Regions from separate parts of the Cedecea sp. B1(4) genome, predicted to be linked through region 1. Evidence: predicted binding sites of a transcription regulator. Region 1 holds the regulator's gene; each other region holds the start of a gene.
What was found. Region 1 encodes PurR, which represses purine synthesis genes. Its sites were predicted from a motif close to CANGCAAACGTTTGCNTG; they were not measured.
Positions count from the first base shown of each region.

Region 2: a site for PurR is predicted at 2,191-2,208, ahead of purE (5-(carboxyamino)imidazole ribonucleotide mutase). Genes of this name have one in related genera too.
Region 3: a site for PurR is predicted at 2,044-2,061, ahead of tusA (sulfurtransferase TusA). Genes of this name have one in related genera too.
Region 4: a site for PurR is predicted at 1,492-1,509, ahead of gltB (glutamate synthase large subunit). Genes of this name have one in related genera too.

Region 1 is NZ_JCAHMZ010000001.1:490,014-493,774, reverse strand. It holds gene ACR6JA_RS02460 (C40 family peptidase) at 1-805, shown strand, start outside; gene sodB (superoxide dismutase [Fe]) at 976-1,557, shown strand; gene cydH (cytochrome bd-I oxidase subunit CydH) at 1,640-1,729, opposite strand; gene purR (HTH-type transcriptional repressor PurR) at 2,022-3,047, shown strand; gene punR (DNA-binding transcriptional activator PunR) at 3,044-3,761, opposite strand, start outside.
Region 2 is NZ_JCAHMZ010000004.1:188,875-192,635, forward strand. It holds gene mnmH (tRNA 2-selenouridine(34) synthase MnmH) at 1-398, opposite strand, end outside; gene purK (5-(carboxyamino)imidazole ribonucleotide synthase) at 525-1,595, opposite strand; gene purE (5-(carboxyamino)imidazole ribonucleotide mutase) at 1,592-2,101, opposite strand; gene lpxH (UDP-2,3-diacylglucosamine diphosphatase) at 2,242-2,964, opposite strand; gene ppiB (peptidylprolyl isomerase B) at 2,964-3,458, opposite strand; gene cysS (cysteine--tRNA ligase) at 3,634-3,761, shown strand, end outside.
Region 3 is NZ_JCAHMZ010000007.1:132,058-135,818, reverse strand. It holds gene ACR6JA_RS15955 (AI-2E family transporter) at 1-520, opposite strand, end outside; gene ACR6JA_RS15950 (DcrB family lipoprotein) at 651-1,208, opposite strand; gene ACR6JA_RS15945 (7-cyano-7-deazaguanine/7-aminomethyl-7-deazaguanine transporter) at 1,281-1,946, opposite strand; gene tusA (sulfurtransferase TusA) at 2,121-2,366, shown strand; gene zntA (Zn(II)/Cd(II)/Pb(II) translocating P-type ATPase ZntA) at 2,404-3,761, opposite strand, start outside.
Region 4 is NZ_JCAHMZ010000006.1:508,858-512,618, forward strand. It holds gene mnmL (tRNA modification radical SAM protein MnmL/YtqA) at 1-859, opposite strand, end outside; gene gltB (glutamate synthase large subunit) at 1,539-3,761, shown strand, end outside.

The sequences.
Region 1 (3,761 bases):
ATTTGCTTTGCCCTATACACCTTTGGCGCAGGCGTCTGAGCACGTCCGCCATCCTGTTGCACAAAAAGGCCATCCGGCCAAGACAACAACCAGTAAAAGCAACAAGGGCAAAGAGAAAGCAAAACCGAAGGTCAGCACAGCCTCCACAAAAAAGAAGTCCGGTAAAAAAGACACCTCGCCGGCAAAAGCCAAAGTGGCTAAACACACCACCACCGGCAAAAGCAGCACCCTCGCTAAAACCAGCAGCAAAAAAACCTCGCAGAAATTAGCCCTACAGCCAGCTTCAGCCACCGTTGCCTACACTGAAAAATGCACTCATCGTAAAGGGCATAAAAAGCAGTGCGTTAAGGTGAAGTCGGAAAAAAATCTGACCATCGCGCAGGCACATAAAGTGCGCGTGCAGAAAGCTCAAAAAACGGCCATGAACAAGCTGATGGGGCAAATTGGCAAACCGTATCGCTGGGGTGGCACTTCTCCGCGCACCGGTTTCGACTGCAGCGGGCTGATTTATTACGCTTATAAAGATCTGGTGAATATCCGTATTCCACGCACCGCCAATGAAATGTATCACCTGCGCGATGCCTCCTCCGTTGACCGCGGCGAACTGGAAAGCGGTGACCTGGTGTTCTTCCGTACCCAGGGCCGTGGCACCGCCGATCACGTTGGCGTCTACGTTGGCAACGGGAAGTTTATTCAGTCCCCGCGCAGCGGCCGCGATATTCAGATCACCTCCCTAAGCGAAGATTACTGGCAGCGCCATTACGTCGGCGCCCGCCGGGTCATGACGCCAAAAACTATTCGTTAATCTTATCGCGCCCTTTCGGGCTAATCAGACTGATTAAAATAAAACAGCCCGGCAACGGGCTGTTTTATTTTGTTGTTTCATTGCGCTTTTTTGCACTCTCGTAATTTGCTAACCTTATGACCACACAAAATGTAGTTATATTGTGAAGCAAAATAACAAGGAGTGAAGCCATGTCGTTCGAACTACCCGCCCTGCCCTATGCCAAAGATGCGCTGGCACCGCATATCTCAGCCGAAACCCTCGAGTACCATTACGGCAAACACCACCAGACCTACGTCACTAACCTGAATAATCTGATCAAAGGCAGCCCGTTTGAAGGTAAAACGCTGGAAGAGATCGTGACAGAATCTGACGGCGGGATCTTCAATAACGCAGCCCAGGTCTGGAACCATACGTTCTACTGGCACTGCCTGGCGCCGAATGCCGGCGGGGAGCCGACCGGTGACGTGCTGGCAGCCATCAACCACGCTTTTGGCAGCGTGGAAGCCTTTAAAAAGCAGTTCACCGAAGCGGCCATCAAAAACTTTGGCTCCGGCTGGACATGGCTGGTGAAAAAGAGCGACGGCAGCCTGGCAATCGTCTCGACCTCTAACGCAGGCACCCCGTTAACAACCGGAGCAAAACCGCTGCTGACCGTGGACGTATGGGAGCATGCCTACTACATTGATTACCGCAATGCGCGCCCGGTTTATCTCGACCACTTCTGGGCGCTGGTCAACTGGGAATTTGTTGCGCAAAACCTGGCAGGCTGATTTTTAACGGTTAGTCACGAAGGAGGGAAGCAACGCTTTTCTTCTATATACGAGAAGGGCCGCGAAAGCGGCCCTTTGTAAATCAGTGCAGGACGGCGGTTAGCGCCCCGGCAACAATCAGACTCAGTACGATAACCGTAGTCACCACGGAAAACTTCAGATCGGTACTCATCGTAAGCTCCTTTTATTTCCCTACAAAGTGTATGTGGGGTGATTTTCCCACAATTAGCGATAAAAATCCTGCTGGATTTGCACAGATATCGGTTTTCCCTCTTCCACTTTGCCCCGGGATAAGCCAAAATCCTTCGCTAATTTACCGCGTATCGCCCGGCAACGCCCTCCTCCCGCTGTATGTCGCATCCCCGACAGGCCTGCAACCAACGTGTTGCCCCAGGAGTTAGCGAAGGCAAACGTTTAACACATGAGTTATCAGGAGTTTACGATATGGTCTGGAGTGACATCTAATGGCAACGATTAAGGACGTAGCGAAGCGCGCAAACGTTTCCACTACCACTGTGTCACATGTCATTAACAAGACCCGTTTTGTGGCGGAAGAGACACGCAACGCCGTCTGGGCAGCCATCAAAGAGCTGCACTATTCGCCAAGCGCCGTGGCTCGCAGCCTGAAGGTCAACCACACCAAATCTATCGGCCTGCTTGCCACCTCAAGCGAAGCCCCTTATTTTGCGGAAATTATTGAATCCGTTGAGAACAGCTGTTTCGCCAAGGGCTACACCCTGATTCTGGGCAACGCGCACAACAACTTTGAAAAGCAGCGCGCTTACCTGTCCATGATGGCGCAAAAACGCGTGGACGGGCTGCTGGTCATGTGTTCCGAATACCCTGAGACGCTGCTTTCAACCCTGGAAGAGTACCGCCATATTCCGATGGTGGTGATGGACTGGGGCGAAGCTCGTGCGGACTTTACCGATTCCGTGGTCGATAACGCATTCCACGGCGGCTACCTTGCGGGCCGCTACCTGATTGAACGTGGCCATCGCGATATCGGTGCTATTCCGGGTCAGCTGGAGCGAAATACCGGCGGCGGCCGCCATGCAGGGTTCCTGAAGGCGCTTGAAGAAGCCAATATCAAAGTGCCGGATAACTGGGTGGTTCAGGGTGATTTCGAACCAGAGTCTGGTTATCGCGCCATGCAGCAACTGCTTAACCAGCCGCATCGCCCTACCGCCGTTTTCTGCGGCGGCGATATTATGGCGATGGGTGCAATTTGCGCCGCAGACGAAATGGGGCTGCGCGTGCCGCAGGACATTTCTATCATTGGCTATGACAACGTGCGCAACGCCCGCTATTTCTCTCCGGCGCTGACCACAATCCACCAGCCGAAAGAGCGCCTGGGCGAAACGGCGTTTAACATGCTGCTCGACCGCATCATTAATAAGCGCGAAGAGTCGCAGACGATTGAAGTCCATCCTCGTCTGATTGAACGCCGCTCGGTGGCCGACGGCCCGTTCCGCGATTACCGCCGCTAAGCCTCTTCGGGGGCCGGGAATATGTTACCCGGCTCCTGCAGCCACTCCTGATTCATCGTCTCACTGTCACCCAAATAGTCCAGCAGCCAGCTCAAAGCGGGCGAAGCATCATCCTGCCGCCAGGTTAAGCAGCAGGCCGCGTCCGGGAATGGATTCTCCAGCATCAACTCTTTCCAGTCGCCCCTGACGAGCCACGACTGGGCAATGTGTGTCGGCACCATACCAATGCATAATCCCGCCGTCAGGCAATCCGCCCCCGACGCCCAGTCCGGCACCACCACGCGGCGCTGGTTGTCCAGCAGCCAGGTAATGCGCTTGGGTAACGAACGGGATGTGTCTTCTAGCACAAGGGATGGCCAGGGACGAATGTCATCATCCAGAATGATACCTTCCCGTTGCGCAAGCGGATGGTCAGCGGAAACCACACAGCGCCAGCTTAGCGCCCCCATGTCCCGAAATGCGTAACGCCCCCCGACCGGGATAGCCTGCGTGGCGCCAATCGCCGCCTCAACTCGCCCGTCGGCAAGCGCATCCCACACGCCGTTGAACACTTCCTGGGAAACCCTTAACTCGATATCCGGGAAATGACGATAAAAATCCAGCACCAGCTGACGAGTACGCTCAGGTTTAACGATATTGTCTACCGCAATGGACAGGTGCCCACGCCAGCCGTTGGCTATCTGCTGGCACTGCTGGCGCGTTGCCATCATTTTT
Region 2 (3,761 bases), on a different contig from region 1:
ATGGCGTGCTGGCGCAGGGCTTTGTAGCCGCCGGTCACCAGCGGGTACTCGAGGCCGTTGTCCCGCAGCCACTGCTGGACGATGTGGCTGCGCATCCCGCCCCGGGCACAGCATAAATAGCCTGTCGGCTGCTGGCGGCAGCTCTCCAGCCAGCGTTCGATTCGGCTGGCTTTTCGCTCGCCGCTCACCAGCCGGTGCCCCAGTTCGACGGCGGCCTGCTGGCCCTGCTGCTTATAACACGTCCCGACCTGCGCGCGCTCGTCGTCCAGCATCAGCGGTAGGTTATGGGCAGCGGGCATTGAACCCTGAGCGAACTCTACCGGGGCGCGAACGTCAATCAGCGGGATGTCGTTGAGCAGCAGGCGGTCGTAGTCCTGCGTGTTGGGGCGTTTTTCCATGGCATAACCTTAGTCTGAAGCGGCGAAACGGGGGAATTGTGCGCTTCTGGTCGGGCAAAGGAAAGGGGAAGGGGGAAAATGGTCTGACCCTCTAAAGTCAAACAGAGGGTCAGATGAGGTGCGGTTTTACTTCACCAGTTTGCTCTGCGCCCAGGCAATGCCGCTGGCGTATTCGGCCGGGAGCAGGGGAACCAGAGCTTCCAGCGAGGCGCTCAGGCGGCCGGTGTCGCTGTCGTTCAGGTTGAGATGCCCGACTTTGCGGCCCGGACGAACTTCTTTGTCGTACCAGTGCAGGTGCACCAGCGGCAGCTTCAGCCAGGCATAGTTCAGGTCGGTGCCTATCAGGTTCACCATCACCGACGGGGCATTAACGACAGGCTGCGGCAGCGGCAAATCCACGATGGCGCGCAGGTGCAGCTCGAACTGGCTGATTGAAGCGCCGTTTTGCGTCCAGTGCCCGCTGTTGTGTACGCGCGGGGCCAGCTCGTTGATCAGCAGGCCGGCTGGCGTGACGAAACACTCCATCGCCATCACCCCGACGTAGCCCAGCTCGTGCATGATGGCGGTGAGCATGGTTTCGGCCTGGCGCTGCTGTTCGGCGTTAGCCTGTGGGAAGGCAACGCTGGTGCGCAGAATGCCGTCCTGGTGCAGGTTGTGAGTTAGCGGGTAGAACACCGTGCTGCCGTCGTGGCCGCGCGCGCCTACCAGAGAAACTTCGCCGGAGAAGTTAATGCCCTGCTCGACGATGCATTCGCCGTAGCACTCTGCCGGCAGCTGGTCGGTTTCATCGGCACGTAAGCGCCACTGGCCGCGGCCATCGTAGCCACCCACGCGGCGCTTCACGATAGCCAGAGAGCTCAGCTTACTGAACACGTCCTGCCATTCGTGGCTGCCGGAAAGCAACTGCCACGGCGCGGTGGCTAGGCCGAGCTTATCGAACAGCTGCTTTTGCGTCAGGCGGTCGGCGATGATCGGGAAGATATTGCGGTTAACGAAGGCGTTATGGCGCGCCAGTTCGCGGGTGAGCGCGGTTTCCGGCCAGCGCTCAATCTCGGCGGTGATCACGCTTTGGGCGAACGGCACGGCTTCCGGCTCGGCGTCCAGCCCGACAGGGTAAACGGCGATGCCCAGCGGCTCACCGGCCTGGCGGAGCATGCGCCCCAGCTGGCCGTTACCTAAGACACAGACGCGCTTCATGCTTCACTCCGTGGGTCCGGATTATCCAGCACTTCGTCGGTCTGGGTTTGACGCCAGGTTGCCAGGCGCTGGCTCAGGTCTGCGTCATGCAGGGCCAGGATCTGCGCGGCCAGCAGGGCGGCGTTGGCGGCTCCGGCTTTACCTATGGCCAGCGTGCCGACCGGAATGCCGCGCGGCATCTGGACGATAGAATAAAGGCTGTCCACGCCGCTAAGAGCAGCGCTTTGGACCGGCACACCCAGCACCGGGACCAGGGTTTTCGCGGCCAGCATACCCGGCAGGTGCGCTGCGCCCCCGGCTCCGGCGATGATCACCTGGTAGCCATTGGCTTCGGCCTGCTCGGCGAAGCTGAAAAGCTTATCCGGCGTGCGGTGGGCGGAGACGACTTCGACATGGTGAGGGACATTCAGGGCGGTAAGGATTTCAGCGGCGAACTGCATGGTGGCCCAGTCACTTTTGGAACCCATAACAATGGCGATACGCGCCGGGGTGTGCTCAGAAGACATGCGTCTCAAAACTCCTGTGGGTGTGCAGACATCATCGGGCGACGGGCGCCCGTATCAGAAGGGCTCAGAGAATAGCACGAACTTCCGGCAAGGAAAACGGTTGCGTGGTTAACGAATCGGCAAAAAAGCGGGCTTTTAGGTCAGAAAGGAAAATGAATCAGTTCGACGTTTTCCGGCGTGACTTTTATCATCGACCCTTCTTTATGCCATGCGCCTAACACGCAGCGGAAAGCGGGTTGCCCGTTAGCCTCAAGTTCGTGAATCGCCGGGCGATGGGTATGCCCATGAATCAGCCATTGAACATTGTGGCGGGTGAGGGTGTCGACCACCGCCTGCGGGTTCACATCCATGATCTCCAGCGACTTCATATTATTCGCCGCCTGGCTGTCGGCGCGCATACGGTCGGCGATACGCTGCCGAATAAACAGCGGCAGGGCAAGGTAGAGCTTCTGCAGCCACGGCTGATGAACCTTGCGGCGAAACGCCTGGTAGCCTTCGTCGTCGGTACACAGCGTGTCGCCGTGCATGATCAGGATTTTGCGGCCATAAATATCGAGGAGTTTTTCTTCCGGCAACAGCGTCATGCCGCTGGCTTTGGCGTAGCGCTTGCCGAGTAAAAAGTCCCGGTTGCCGTGAATGAAATAGCAGGGAATGCCGGCATCAACCACCGCTTTAATCGCTGCGGCGATTTGCTGGTAGAGTGGCTCCGGGGCGTCGTCGCCAATCCAGGCTTCGAACAGGTCGCCAAGGATGTAGAGCGCATCCGCCTGGCGGGCTTCACCGGATAAGAAACGCAGAAAACCGGCGGTAATCGCCGGTTCTTCTGGGCAGAGGTGTAAATCTGCAATAAACAGCGTCGACATTATTCGCTGACGGTCACGCTTTCGATAATAACGTCTTCTTTCGGTACATCCTGGTGCATACCGCTGCGGCCGGTGGAAACGGCTTTGATTTTCTCAACCACGTCCATCCCTTCGACCACTTCTGCGAACACGCAGTAGCCCCAACCCTGCAGGCTTTCGCCGCTGAAGTTCAGGAAGTCGTTGTCGGCAACGTTGATGAAGAACTGTGCGGTAGCAGAGTGCGGAGCCTGGGTACGAGCCATTGCCAGCGTACCGCGGGTGTTTTTCAGGCCGTTATTCGCTTCGTTCTGAATGGTGTCTTTGGTCGCTTTCTGCTTCATACCCGGTTCGAAACCGCCGCCCTGGATCATAAAGCCGTTGATCACACGGTGGAAAATGGTGTTGTTGTAGAAGCCTTCGCGGCAGTAGTCCAGGAAGTTTTTAACGGTAACAGGCGCTTTATCATCAAAAGTTTTGATGACGATGTCGCCGTGATTAGTGTGAAAAGTAACCATGCTTGCATCCTATGAGTGTCAGAGAGTACGGCGGCAAACGGTGCCGTCGTACCAGCACGCTGTTATAGCATAACGCTACATCATAGTCAGTAATGCAAAGCAGACTGCCGTCGGGGAAAATAATCGGGTAAGATAACCGGGAGTATTCTTCCACACGCTTACATGGAATCCCCTGATGTTAAAAATATTTAATACACTGACTCGCCAAAAAGAGGAATTCAAACCTATTCATGCCGGAAAGGTAGGCATGTACGTGTGTGGTATCACCGTTTACGATCTCTGTCACATCGGCCATGGCCGTAC
Region 3 (3,761 bases), on a different contig from region 1:
AACGGAGTTTATAAGGCACATGGCGCACCTCAAACAGCATAAAAATCACCGTCATCGCCAGTAAAAGCACGCTGGCCATCGCCCCGGAAAGCTCGGTCATCAGCGTTGTGGCAAAGGTCATTAGCTTGTCGGAGTCCAGCTTTTGCAGCAGGCGTTCCGGCGACAGCGGCAGGTGCAAAAACGGCATCGCGTGCTCGATTTCACGCACTTTCTGCGTCAGCAGTTTGTTGAACTGCGGCATCTGCTCCATGAAGTCATTCATCGATGTTGCCAGCACGCCGACCAGCAAAGTGAGCATCACCAGCATGACCAGCACCACGATGGCAATCGCCAGCGGGCGGCTAAGGCCGCGGCGCATAAACCAGGTCACCAGCGGATTGAGAACAATGGCGAAAAATACCGCCAGCAATAGCTGAACGATGATGTCGGCTGCGGCGTGAATACCGGCGAGAATAATCACCAGGGCCGCGAGTTTGAGCAATATATGCAGGCCGGTCTTATCAGGTTGTGGGGCTGTCATGCAGACGTCCGATCGGGAAAAGGTGCTTTTAGTGTAGTCCTTCCTGGCAGGGCGACGGCGGCAGTCTGTCTGAAAATGAAGGAAAAAAATGGCCCCGCGAAGGCGGAGCCATTGATGTATCGCGCGGCGATTACTTGATGACGATGGTGTTGATGATGTTTTCCGCGTTGGTCTGCGCCAGCTGCTGGTTATCCGCAGGCAGCGTGATTTGCATGGTCAGCAGTTTATCGTCCACTTTGCCAATGATGATGGAGGAGTACGCGGTCTGTCCTTTGGCGGAGATCACGCTGTCCAGCTGCTGCAGGGTGTGGCCTTTAATCTCAATGGATTTGTTGGTCACCACCTGAAGCTGCGGGTCGCGTGCGCGCTGCTGCTCTTCCAGGCCTTTTGCCAGCGTGGCAAGGTCGCTCGTCGGGTTGTCGCTGACAATCACGATCACCGCTTTCTGGCCTGTTGCGTCAGAATAAACGTGCATGTTGTTGGACTGGGTGCCCACCTTGCCGCTCTGATCGCTCATGTCCGCTGGCAGGGCAAAGCTCAGCTTGCCGTCCAGCAGTTCAACTGGCTGACCGCTGGCGCTGCTGGCTTCCGGCGCGCCGGTGGTGGCGGTTTTGCTGTCGTTATTATCACAGGCGGCAAGACCCACTACCAGCAGGCCAATACCGACATATTTTACCAGTTTGCGCATCGCGTTCTTCCTTTCCGTTAGCAAGCCAAAAGGCCAATCTCTGCATCTTAACACAAGATATTCAGCCCGCGTTTAACCAGGCTGCAGCGCGGAGATTTCAGATTTATCTGCGAGGCGTTTCAACAGCATATTCAGCAGAACGCCGTACATCGGCAGGAAGAATACCAGGCTAATAAGCACTTTGAAGCAGTAATCGACCACGGCGATTTCTACCCAGTGCTGGGCCATAAAGGCGTCCGGGCTGCGCCAGAAAGCGATAAAGAAGAACGACAGCGTATCGCTCACGTTACCGAACAGCGTGGACACTGTTGGGGCCAGCCACCAGCAGTGATTCTGGCGCAGGCGGTTAAAGACATGGACATCCAGAATCTGGCCGAGCGCGTAAGCCATGAAACTGGCAACCGCGATACGGGCAACAAACAGGTTAAAATGGAGCAACGCTTCAAAGCCCTGCCAGCTCCCCATGTAAAACAGCGAGGAGATGCCGTAGGAAATCACCAGGGCCGGGATCATCACTGCAAAAATAATCCGCCGCGCCAGCGGAGCGCCGAAAATACGCACCGTGAGATCGGTCGCGAGGAAAATAAACGGGAAGCTGAAGGCGCCCCAGGTGGTATGAAACCCGAAGACAGAGACCGGAAGCTGAACCAGATAGTTGCTGGAGGTGATCACCAGCAAATGAAAAAGCGATAGCCAAAACAGCGCATTAGTGCGCTGGCGAGTGCTGAACTGCATCATGTTGTAGCCTTTTTAGTAGTGGGGTGAGGGAACCCAGTCAAAAATGTAAAGCGCGGGGATGATACTGCTTTAGTTTCTCAATGCAATGGTTAATTTTAACGCAATCGTTCACGCGGCTTGCGCCAGATTTTACCCGGCGTAAACTAGCGCGGTTTTTGACGACCTGAGAGTGCTATGACCGATTTGTTCGCAACCCCTGACCACACGCTGGACGCTCTTGGCCTGCGCTGCCCCGAGCCGGTGATGATGGTGCGCAAAACCGTGCGCAATATGCCCGTCGGCGAAACGCTGCTGGTGATAGCCGATGACCCGGCCACCACGCGCGATATCCCCGGTTTTTGCCGCTTTATGGAGCACGAGCTGGTCGCCAGCGAAACCGACGCGCTGCCTTACCGCTATTTGCTGCGTAAGAGTCACTAAACGAGGCGCATTTTCTCGCCCCGTTATCTCTCGAAAACTATTTCTTCCGCAGCAGGCGAATGGCGTTCGCCGTGACCAGCGCGGTTGCGCCTGAGTCTGCCAGCACCGCCAGCCACAGGCCGGTCAGGCCGAGCAGGGTGGTGACCAGGAAAATCCCCTTCAGCCCCAGCGCAATCGTCACGTTCTGGCGAATGTTGTTATGGGTGGCTCTGGCGAGCCGTACCATACCTGCCAGTTCGGTCAGACGGTTGTGGGTTAGCGCGGCATCTGCCGTTTCCAGCGCGACGTCTGTGCCGCTGCCCATCGCGATGCCGATGGTCGCCGCTTTCATCGCCGGAGCATCGTTGATGCCGTCGCCGACCATCGCCAGCGGCGCGGTGGCATTCAGTTTGTTCACCGCTGCCACTTTGTCTGCCGGGAGCAGGCTGGCGCGGTAATCAATACCCAGTTCGAGGGCTATTGCCGCCGCCGCGCGTGGGTTATCCCCGGTCAGCATTACGCCCTGAATCCCGAGCTGGTGGAGTGCCGTAACCGCTTCGCGGGCGTCGCTGCGCAGCGTATCGCGCATGGCGATGGTGCCCAGCAGTTGCCCCGCACGCAGCACCACGATCACCGTCTGGCCCTCTTCTTCCTGCTTCGCGATACGCCTTTGCCAGGTTTCGCTGAGTGTCTGGCCGTCAAGTTTGGACGGGGAGCTGAGCAGCAGCGTTTCGCCCTGAATGATGGCTTCTACGCCAACCCCGGCGAGAGCGCGGTGATTTTCTGCGGCGACAGGAGGCAAGTTGCGCTGTTGCGCCGCGTTGACAATGGCCTGCGCCAGTGGGTGGGTGGAGCCTTGTTCAACCGCCGCGGCGAGCGCCAGAAGCTGGTCGTCTTCTGTCCCTTCTTCCACCGCTATGGCCGTAACCTGAGGTTTACCTGCCGTCAGGGTGCCGGTTTTGTCGAACGCGACCTGCTGGATTTGACCGAGACGTTCCAGCGCGGCCCCGCCTTTAATCAACGCGCCCCGACGAGCCGCCGCGGCAAGACCTGAAGTAATGGCCGCAGGCGTGGAGATAACCAGAGCGCATGGGCAGCCTATCAGCAGTAGCGTCAGGCCTTTATAGATCCACGGTTCCCAGCCCTGGCCGAAGAACAGCGGCGGGATGACGGCGGTCAGCAGCGCGAGCAGCATGATGATCGGCGTGTAAATCCGGCTAAAACGATCGATAAAGCGTTCGATAGGCGCGCGACGTTCCTCGGCTTCTTCAATCAGCCGAAGAATACGGTCGATGGCGCTGTCGCCGGGCTCGGAAATCACCTCCAACTGAACAAGGCGATCCACGCTGGTGCTGCCTGCTGCGACTTTTTCGCCCTGCTGGCGCTCTACCGGCACGGACTCCCCGGTTAGGGCAC
Region 4 (3,761 bases), on a different contig from region 1:
CGATATCCACCATCGCGGCCCAGCGGTTCTCACACCATAAAGGCGCAAGCAAGGTTGGGCGCCGGGCATTAGCCGAAATACGATGGAACACGATATCAAGCGGTGTATGGCGAATCATTTCTCCCGCGGTGACGACATACTCATCCAGCGCGATCCCCTCAAGGCGACCAGCCCGCCAGCTTTTGGCCATTATGCTGCCGTCAACGATATGCAAAGGATGCAGCTTCAGGCCGTCCACACCGGTTCCAACCACTTTCTCCAGCGTGTCCATACATTGCCGCTGGCCTTCACCCGGTAAACCGACAATCAGATGGCTGCAAACTTTTAAACCTCTCGCTCGGGCCCGGCGGGTAGTTTCCTGATAACAGGCAAAATCGTGCCCCCGGTTGATACGGTGCAGCGTTTTGTCATTCGCCGTCTGTAACCCCAGCTCCAGCCATACCTCATAGCCCTGTGCATGATAATCGCTTAGCAAATCCAGCACGCTGTCGGGCACGCAGTCAGGCCGGGTACCGACGCACAGCCCCACGATGCTGGTCTGGCTCACCGCCTGCTGGTACATCGACCGCAACACCTGCACTTCAGCCCAGGTGCTGGTATAGGCCTGGAAATAGGCCAGATAACGCTGAGCACGGTTCACCCGGCTGGCCTGGTGTGCGAGCTGCTCAGCGATGGAATTGTGCTGCTGCGCTTCGTCAGCGAAAGAGGCCACGTTGCAAAAAGTACAGCCACCGCGCCCGATAGTCCCATCGCGATTGGGGCAACTGAAACCACCATGCAGCGTGAGTTTATGGACTTTTTGCCCATAGCGACGAGAGAGATCGCCGCCAAACATATTGACTAATTTCTGTAACTGCATAATCTGATGGGCCGTCCCGAAAAAGGGACCTAGCCTGCCATTTTCTTCTCGCACCGGCGATGACCTGGATCAATCGCTTCGGCGCAGCCTTATCTATTGCATATAAACTCAAAATAAGTGCAACTCTATTCACACAGCGCTTGATTACTTTTCCTTATGACGCTGCCCTTTATTTAAAGAATATGACGAACGGTGAAAAACAGTGTCATGCTGCACTCTGCGGGGGTTAAGCAGCATATCATGCTGGCAATATCATTCATGCCAGCATGGTCTGGAGTTTCACGGCCTTTCGGATAGTGAGGACGATCACATAACACTCGGCGTTCACGGTTGTCCCTCCACAGCCAAAAAAGCAAAAAAAACCATTAAATTCATTAAATTAAGCCACTCTTAGTACGATTCCGTATAAATAAGAATGCCATTTGACCTGTGTGCTCTTTCCCGATAAGTTGGAAATCCGCTGGAAGCTTTCTGGATGGGTTCTGTGCCCATCATATTTATGCAGTAATTGAGATTCCCTCTAAAGCAAGTCCTCAACACTTGTGACACCGGATGCGTTGGACATTAAGAGGGCGACACGCGAGGCAAGCGTATGATGCGCAAACCCCGTCGCCATGCCCTTGCTGCGTCCACGCGCAAACGGTTGGGAGTAACGTAGAGCCTGGGGAGGTTCACTGATATGTTGTACGATAAATCCCTTGAGAAGGATAACTGTGGTTTCGGCCTGATCGCCCACATAGAAGGCGAACCTAGCCACAAGGTAGTGCGTACCGCTATTCACGCGCTAGCCCGTATGCAGCACCGTGGTGCCATCCTTGCCGACGGTAAAACCGGCGACGGTTGTGGCCTGCTGCTGCAAAAACCCGATCGTTTCTTCCGCATTGTTGCAGAAGAGCGCCACTGGCGTTTGGCCAAGAACTATGCCGTTGGCATGATTTTCTTGAACCAGGATGACGCGCTTGCCCGCGCCAGCCGCCGCATTGTTGAAGAAGAGCTGCAAAACGAAACTCTGTCTATTGTTGGCTGGCGTGAAGTGCCGGTGAACAAAGACGTGCTCGGTGAAATCGCCCTCTCCTCTCTGCCACGTATTGAACAAATATTCGTTAACGCCCCGGCGGGCTGGCGCCCTCGCGATATGGAACGCCGCCTGTTTATCGCCCGTCGCCGTATCGAAAAACGTATCCAGGAAGATAAAGACTTCTATATCTGCAGTCTGTCCAACCTGGTGAACATTTATAAAGGTCTGTGTATGCCGGCTGACCTGCCGCGCTTTTACCTGGACCTGGCGGACCTGCGCCTGGAATCGGCCATTTGTCTGTTCCACCAACGCTTCTCCACCAACACCGTGCCACGCTGGCCGCTGGCTCAGCCGTTCCGCTATCTGGCGCACAACGGCGAAATCAACACCATCACCGGTAACCGCCAGTGGGCGCGCGCCCGTACCTATAAATTCCAGACGCCGCTGATCCCCGATCTGCACGACGCCGCACCTTTCGTGAACGAAACCGGCTCCGACTCCAGCTCCATGGATAACATGCTTGAGTTGCTGCTGGCGGGCGGGATGGATATCGTGCGCGCCATGCGTTTGCTGGTTCCACCGGCATGGCAGAACAACCCAAACATGGATCCTGAGCTGCGTGCCTTCTTCGACTTTAACTCCATGCACATGGAGCCGTGGGATGGCCCAGCCGGGATCGTGATGTCCGACGGACGTTTCGCCGCCTGTAACCTGGACCGTAACGGCCTGCGTCCGGCGCGCTACGTGATCACCAAAGACAAGCTCATCACCTGCGCCTCTGAAGTCGGGATCTGGGACTACCAGCCGGATGAAGTGGTTGAGAAAGGCCGCGTTGGCCCGGGCGAGCTGATGGTTATCGACACTCGCGTCGGGCGTATTCTGCACTCCGCTGAAACCGATGCCGAGCTGAAAAGCCGCCATCCGTATAAAGAGTGGATGGAGAACAACGTTCGCCGCCTGGTGCCGTTTGAAGACCTACCGGATGAAAAAGTGGGCTCGCGGGAGCTGGACGACGATACGCTTGCCAGCTATCAGAAACAGTTTAACTACAGCAGCGAAGAGCTGGATTCAGTGATCCGCGTGCTGGGCGAGAATGGTCAGGAAGCCGTGGGTTCAATGGGCGATGACACCCCATTTGCCGTGCTTTCCAGCCAGCCACGCATTATTTACGACTATTTCCGTCAGCAGTTTGCGCAGGTGACCAACCCGCCAATCGATCCGCTGCGTGAAGCCCACGTCATGTCCCTGGCCACCAGCATTGGTCGCGAAATGAACGTCTTCTGTGAAGCAGAAGGCCAGGCGCACCGCCTGAGCTTCAAATCGCCGATTCTGCTGTGGTCTGATTTCCAGCAGCTCACCACGCTGGAAGAGGAACACTATCGCGCCGATACGCTCGACATCACCTACGACGTGACCGAGAAGTCGCTGCACGAAACGGTGATGGCGCTGTGCGACGAAGCTGAACGCATGGTTCGGAATGGCACCGTCTTGCTGGTGTTGTCCGACCGTAATATTGCGAAAAATCGCCTGCCGGTTCCGGCCCCGATGGCCGTGGGCGCCATCCAGACTCGCCTCGTTGAGAAGAGCCTACGCTGCGATGCCAACATCATTGTTGAAACCGCCAGCGCCCGCGATCCGCACCACTTCGCCGTTCTGCTGGGCTTCGGTGCGACCGCTATCTACCCGTATCTCGCCTATGAAACCTTGGCGAAGCTGGTCGACAGCGGCGCCATCGATAAAAACTACCGCACCGTGATGCAAAACTACCGCAACGGCATCAACAAAGGGCTGTACAAGATCATGTCCAAAATGGGCATCTCGACTATCGCCTCTTACCGTTGCTCTAAGCTGTTCGAAGCGGTGGGTCTGCATAAAGAAGTGTTC